2 linked regions of the Sinorhizobium fredii genome follow. The protein of the gene in region 1 binds, or shares a complex with, the protein of each later gene. Links are inferred from orthologs where the notes say so. Each region holds a gene or a part of one and is shown on either strand. Other genes may lie near its edges.

Region 1 (3,188 bases):
TGGAAATCTTTGCCGACCTCAAGCGTGAATTCGGCTTCCCGGTGCTGACCGACATCCACACGGAAGAGCAGTGCGCCGCGGTCGCCGAGACCGTCGACATTCTGCAGATCCCGGCCTTCTTGTCGCGTCAGACCGATCTTCTCGTAGCGGCCGCCAAGACCGGGCGCGCCATCAACGTCAAGAAGGGCCAGTTCCTGGCGCCCTGGGACATGAAGAACGTGCTCGCCAAATTCACGATGAGCGGCAACCCGAACGTCCTTCTCTGCGAGCGTGGCGCATCCTTCGGCTACAACACGCTCGTTTCCGACATGCGCTCGCTGCCGATCATGGCGGCGCTCGGGGCCCCGGTCGTGTTCGACGCCACCCATTCGGTGCAGCAGCCCGGTGGGCAGGGCGGCTCCTCAGGCGGCCAGCGGGAGTTCGTCGAGACCCTGGCACGCGCCGCCGTTGCCGTCGGCGTTGCCGGCGTCTTCATCGAGACGCATGAGGATCCGGATAACGCTCCCTCCGATGGCCCGAACATGGTGCCGCTCAAGGACATGCCGCGGCTCCTCGAGAAACTGCTCGCCTTCGATGCCATCGCCAAGACTTGAAAGAGCAGGTGCCGCGCCGCGCGTGAAATTCTCATGACGCACGACGGCACCCCGTGCTCCCGGCGCCCAGCGCCATTGTAATTTCAGGGCCATCCATTAAGACAGGCCGACCATCACCAACGTCCACAAGCAGGGAAGAGATCATGACTGCGATCATCGACATCATCGGCCGAGAGATCCTCGACAGCCGCGGCAACCCGACCGTCGAGGTCGATGTTCATCTCGAGGACGGCAGCTTCGGCCGCGCCGCCGTTCCCTCGGGCGCTTCGACCGGCGCGCATGAAGCGGTCGAGCTGCGCGACGGCGGCACCCGCTATCTCGGCAAGGGCGTAGAGCGAGCCGTCGACGCCGTCAACGGCGAGATCTTCGAGGCGATCGGCGGTCTCGATGCCGAGAACCAGATCCAGATCGACAAGACGATGATCGAGCTCGACGGCACGTCGAACAAGTCGCGCCTCGGCGCCAACGCCATTCTCGGCGTGTCGCTCGCCGTCGCCAAGGCTGCGGCGGAAGCGGCGGGCCTGCCGCTCTACCGTTACGTCGGCGGCCCGAACGCACATCTCCTGCCGGTGCCGATGATGAACATCATCAACGGCGGCGCGCATGCCGACAACCCGATCGACTTCCAGGAATTCATGATCATGCCGGTGGGCGCCGAAACGCTGAAGGATGCCGTCCGCATGGGTTCGGAAGTCTTCCACACGCTGAAGAAGCAGCTCGCCGCCGAAGGCCATAACACCAATGTCGGCGACGAAGGCGGCTTCGCGCCGGGCTTGGCTTCCGCGCCTGCGGCCCTCGACTTCATCATGAAGTCGATCGAGAAAGCCGGCTACAAGCCGGGTGAGGACATGTATGTCGCGCTCGACTGCGCCTCGACGGAGTTCTTCAAGGACGGCAAATACGTGCTCGAAGGCGAGGGCCGGACGCTGGAGCCGGGTGCCATGGCCGAATACCTCGCAGAGCTTGCCGCCAAGTATCCGATCATCTCGATCGAGGACGGCATGGCCGAAGACGACTGGGACGGCTGGAAGGCGCTGACCGACCTCATCGGCAACAAGTGCCAGCTCGTCGGCGACGACCTCTTCGTCACCAACTCCGCGCGGCTGCGCGACGGCATCAAGATGGGCGTCGCCAACTCGATCCTCGTCAAGGTCAACCAGATCGGCTCGCTTTCCGAGACGCTCGATGCCGTCGAGACGGCCCACAAGGCCCGCTACACCGCCGTCATGTCGCACCGTTCCGGCGAAACCGAGGATTCGACGATCGCCGATCTGGCGGTTGCCACCAATTGCGGTCAGATCAAGACCGGTTCGCTCGCCCGTTCCGACCGGCTTGCCAAGTACAATCAGCTGATCCGCATCGAGGAACAGCTCGGCCTGCAGGCGGCCTACGCGGGTCGGTCGATCCTGCGGGGGTGATTATTGGCTAAGCGGCGCAGCGGCTGCCCCTCATCCGCCTAGCGGCACCTTCTCCCCGCTCGCGGGGAGAAGGGACTCGCGGGTGCCACGTCAGTCCCCTCTCCCCGCGTGCGGGGAGAGGGGACTGAGGTGAGGGCAAATTAAGCCAAAATGCCTGCCGACAACCCGCAATATTCCAAACCCGCCTGCCTCACGGCCGGCGGGTTTCCTTTTCCCTGCCATTCATGGTCAACGGTCGGTTAATCAATCGGCGCTAGTCTGCCTTGGTATTGCGTAGCAGGGCATCGACGATGTGGACACGGCATCACAAGAAGCGGAGACTGGGGCGGCTGGTAGTGCCGGTGATCGCAGTCGCCTTTCTTTCCTACTTCGGCTATCATTCGATCCATGGCGGTTACGGCTTAAGGGCGACGGAGGAGTTCGACCGCCAGATCGCCGAGCGGCAGGCACGGCTCGACGAGCTCACTCAAAGGCGGCAAATCCTGGAAAAGGAGGTCGAGCTGATGAGTGACGGTTCGTTGGAAAGAGACATGCTGGATGAGAAGGCTCGCCTCGCGCTCAATATGTCGCGTAGCGACGAGATCGTCATTTTTCATCGCCCAGCGAATTAACTGAAATTCGGTTAATCACAAATAAACGTTTAAATTCAGCTATTTGCCTTGAATGATAGCCATGCAAATATGGCATTGCTGCGGCGCGCTTCTTTGCCTATGGTAGCCCACCAAAGGCTAACCATTGGGAGGAATGAATGGCTCCGCGAAAAACCGCGTCCGTCTCCAGCCGCAAGGCCGCCGCCAAGCCGGCCAAGAAGGACTTCACCAGCGGCACGATCGCCGAATTCTCCAAGGAAGATGAACTGAAGGCCTATCGCGAAATGCTGCTGATCCGGCGTTTCGAGGAGAAGGCCGGCCAGCTTTACGGCATGGGCTTCATCGGCGGCTTCTGTCACCTTTATATCGGCCAGGAAGCCGTCGTCGTCGGCATGCAGCTGGCGCTGAAAGAGGGCGACCAGGTCATCACCGGTTACCGCGATCACGGCCATATGCTCGCCTGCGGCATGAGCGCCCGCGGCGTGATGGCCGAGCTTACCGGTCGCCGCGGCGGTCTTTCCAAGGGGAAGGGCGGCTCGATGCACATGTTCTCCAAGGAGAAGCACTTCTACGGCGGCCACGGCATC
Region 2 (3,638 bases), 120 kb from region 1 along the record:
CGACCTCCTGCTGACGCGTTTGCCGGAGATGGGCTTTTCGATCGCTTCACCGATGGACGGCGCCTTCTATGCCTATGTCGACGTCAGCCGCTTCACCAACGACAGCATGGCCTTCGCCCGTCGCATGCTCGCCGAGATCAATGTCGCCGCCACGCCCGGCTTCGATTTCGATCCGCTCGAAGGGCATCGCAGCATGCGTTTTTCCTATGCCGGCGCGCCCGCCGAAATGGCCGAAGCGATGGACCGCATTGCGCATTGGTTGAAATAACCGCCTTCGGGTCGGGCGCGTCGACCGCTACTACAGCGCCGCGCGTCTTATCAGACGCGCAAAGGTCCCTGTAGCACTTTGAATTACTGCATGCCTCCCTAAATCGAGGTCGATTTAAGGAGGCATGTAGTAACAAAAAAGACCCGGAATGTTCCGGGCCTTTTGCTTGGTAAGCCTATGCTTTCTCAGAAGAAGCCGCGGCGCTGCCACCAGCCGCCTTTTTTCGGCTTGGCTGCCTCTTCTTCGCTGCTGTCGGCCTTGGCCACATTCGATGTGACCACGGGCTCGGAAGCAATCGTCGTCCGTGCGGGCTTGCCGGCCTCCAGGTCTGCAACCGCTTCCTCGACTTGAGCAGGACCGGTTTCATCCGGCTGCGCTTCGACAGCCTGTTCGGCCGCCGTGTCGGCATTTTCCGCCGGTGCCTCGGCGGCCACGGCTTTCTTGCGGCTGCGCTTCGGTTTCGCCGGCTTGGCTTCGGCAGCGGGAGTCTCGGCCTTGACAGACGCCGCATTCACGACCTGTTCGACGGCCGCGGCGGCAGCTGCATCGGCGTCGTTGGCGTCCGCTGCCTCTTCGGCATCGGCCGGCTCGTCATCGGACTCTGCAGCAAGAGCGGCCTCACCTTCGGCTTCTGGCCGGTTGCGGCGGCCGCCCCGCTTGCCGCGACGGCGACGCTTGCGCTTCTGATCCCCGTCTGCCGTCAAGGCATCCTGGACCTCGCCTTCGTCCTCGGACTCGTCGCCTTCGTCAGCCGCGCCATCAAGCGCGTCTCCGGCTTCCGCCGCGACCGATTCCGGTCCGTGGCCGGCACCCTTGCCGCGCCGCCGGCGACGGCGCTTGCGCTTGCGGCCGCCCTGGTCGTCGGAGGCCTGCGCCTTCGGCTGTCCCGGACGCTCGGCCGCGGTCTCTTCCGCTTCCTCCTCGTCCAGATCCTCCTCGATGACGATGTCTTCTTCTTCTTCTTCTTCTTCCGGCTCCGGCTCGAAATGCAGAAGCTGCTCGATCTTCACCGGATTCTCGACCGGATCGCCTCTGTCGATCGCGAAGTGCTGGGCGCCGACATGCGCGTCCGCCTCGATGATGATCGAGACGCCGAAGCGCCGCTCATAGTCGGTGATCGTGCCGCGCTTCTGATTGAGAAGGTAGAGCGCGATTTCCGGGATCGTGCGGACCGCGATGTCGTGCGTGGTGTTCTTTAGCAGATGTTCCTCGATACCGCGCAGCACATGCAGCGCGACGGAAGACTGCGAGCGAACGTGGCCCGTGCCGTTGCAATGCGGGCAGGACTGCATCGTGCTTTCGAGCACCGAGGCGCGGATGCGCTGGCGCGACATTTCAAGCAGGCCGAAATGCGAGATGCGGCCGACCTGGATGCGCGCCCGGTCGTTCTTCAGGCAGTCCTTAAGCTTCTTCTCGACGGCGCGGTTGTTGCGCTTTTCTTCCATGTCGATGAAGTCGATGACCACCAGGCCGGCAAGGTCGCGAAGACGCAGTTGGCGCGCGACTTCCTCGGCCGCCTCCAGGTTGGTCTGCAGCGCGGTATCCTCGATCGAATGCTCGCGGGTCGAGCGACCGGAGTTCACGTCGATCGAGACAAGCGCCTCGGTCTGGTTGATGATGATATAGCCGCCCGACTTCAGCGTCACCTGCGGCTGCAGCATGCGGTCGAGCTGGGCTTCGATGCCGGAACGCGAGAAGATCGGATGCACGTCGCGATAGGGCTGCACGACCTTCGCGTGGCTCGGCATCAGCATCTTCATGAAGCTCTTGGCTTCCTTGTAGCCCTCTTCGCCGGAGACGATGATCTCGCTGATATCCTTGTTGTAGAGGTCGCGGATCGAACGCTTGATCAGGCTGCCTTCCTCATAGACGAGGCAGGGGGCGGTGGAGTTCAAGGTCAGCGTGCGGACGTTCTCCCACAGCCGCATCAGATATTCGAAGTCGCGTTTGACCTCGACCTTGGTGCGGTTGGCGCCAGCGGTGCGCAGGATCACGCCCATGCCCTGCGGCACGTCGAGACCGCGGGCGATTTCCTTGAGGCGCTTGCGGTCCTGCAAGTTGGTGATCTTGCGGGAGATGCCGCCGCCGCGCGCCGTGTTCGGCATCAGCACCGAATAGCGGCCCGCGAGCGAAAGATAGGTGGTGAGCGCCGCGCCCTTGTTGCCGCGTTCTTCCTTCGCGACCTGGACGAGCAGGATCTGCCGGCGCTTGATCACTTCCTGGATGCGGTACTGCTTTCGCGGCTTGCGGACCTGCCGGTCCGGAACCTCTTCCATCGCATCTTCTGCGCCGACAGACTCGATGATTTCCTTCTCGCCGTCATGGCCGTCGTCATCGTCGTCATCATCGTCGCGGCGGCGGCGCGCATCGACGTCCTCGGAGATCGAGTCGACGTCGACCATCGCGGCCATTTCGCCGCTGCTGCCCTCATCACTCGCCTCGGCGTCGCCCTGCGCCTCTTCCTTTTGTTCGCTGGCCTTGGCTTTCGCCCGGCGCGTGCGCTTCGGCTTGGCCTTCGGCTTCTCCGCCTCTGCCTTGACTTCCGTTTCCGGTTCGGCCGCGGCGGCTTCTTCAGCCGGAGCCTCGTCCCTTGTCGGCGCGACGGTTTGCTCGTCTGCGGTCTCGACCGGCTCGACGTCGTCCTCGCGGCGGGCCTCTTCGGCTTCCGCCTTCAACAGCGCCTGACGGTCGGCGAGGGGGATCTGATAGTAGTCGGGGTGAATTTCGGCGAAGGCCAGGAAGCCGTGGCGATTGCCGCCATAATCGACGAAGGCCGCCTGCAGCGACGGCTCCACTCTGGTCACCTTGGCCAGATAGATATTGCCGCGGATTTGCTTCTTATGTTCCGATTCGAAATCGAATTCTTCTATGCGGTTCCCGCGAACGACAACGACGCGCGTCTCCTCTGAGTGAGACGCATCGATAAGCATTTTCTCTGCCATCTAAGCTCTGCTCCTCGGCGCAGGGCAACGGCAGACAGAGGCACTTCGCTTGGAAGGCTGTCGAACTCGTCGGAAGCTGCGCCGGATGTGAAAGGTCCTGTTTGGCGCAGGTGATGGTGCAGCAGCCAGACGGCAGCCGGAACGATCTCGTCCCGGGGCCTCTTTACTCCTGACCGATGCTGCTGAGTCACATCAAAGACCAAACAAGAATGCCAATGTCCTGGACCTCGAGGGGAGGTCCGATGAATACGCCCGCTTGCGGGCAGTCGGTGAAAATCACCATCAAGAACTCCGGCCACCGCCGGAAACTGCGATCCAGTGTACGAGAGGAAATGCAGCGACGGCGGATGAACACCTGCGGCCGCGGAAGCATGATACGGTTGCAACCGGCTGTTCCGGCTCGATCACTTCCCTGGCGCCAAGCTTCT

What was found.
Region 2: the proteins of eno (region 1) and NXT3_RS07020 are in contact, whole or in part, in a solved structure (PDB 2FYM), measured with the Escherichia coli proteins. The link is inferred for Sinorhizobium fredii from one-to-one orthologs.

Annotation. Positions count from the first base shown.
Region 1 is NZ_CP024307.1:1,572,389-1,575,576, forward strand. What follows is about bases 1-2,873. They hold eno (phosphopyruvate hydratase), read left to right. Parts: upstream 1-736; coding sequence 737-2,011; downstream 2,012-2,873. Other genes in these bases: kdsA (3-deoxy-8-phosphooctulonate synthase), read left to right, coding at 1-593; NXT3_RS07675 (FtsB family cell division protein), read left to right, coding at 2,302-2,622; pdhA (pyruvate dehydrogenase (acetyl-transferring) E1 component subunit alpha), read left to right, coding at 2,760-2,873. Also shown: more of pdhA, read left to right, coding at 2,874-3,188. UniProt on the Escherichia coli protein: Catalyzes the reversible conversion of 2-phosphoglycerate (2-PG) into phosphoenolpyruvate (PEP). It is essential for the degradation of carbohydrates via glycolysis.
Region 2 is NZ_CP024307.1:1,456,558-1,460,195, forward strand. The notes cover bases 254-3,576. They hold NXT3_RS07020 (Rne/Rng family ribonuclease), read right to left. Parts: upstream 3,211-3,576; coding sequence 454-3,210; downstream 254-453. Other genes in these bases: NXT3_RS07015 (pyridoxal phosphate-dependent aminotransferase), read left to right, coding at 254-268. Also shown: more of NXT3_RS07015, read left to right, coding at 1-253. UniProt on the Escherichia coli protein: Endoribonuclease that plays a central role in RNA processing and decay. Required for the maturation of 5S and 16S rRNAs and the majority of tRNAs. Also involved in the degradation of most mRNAs.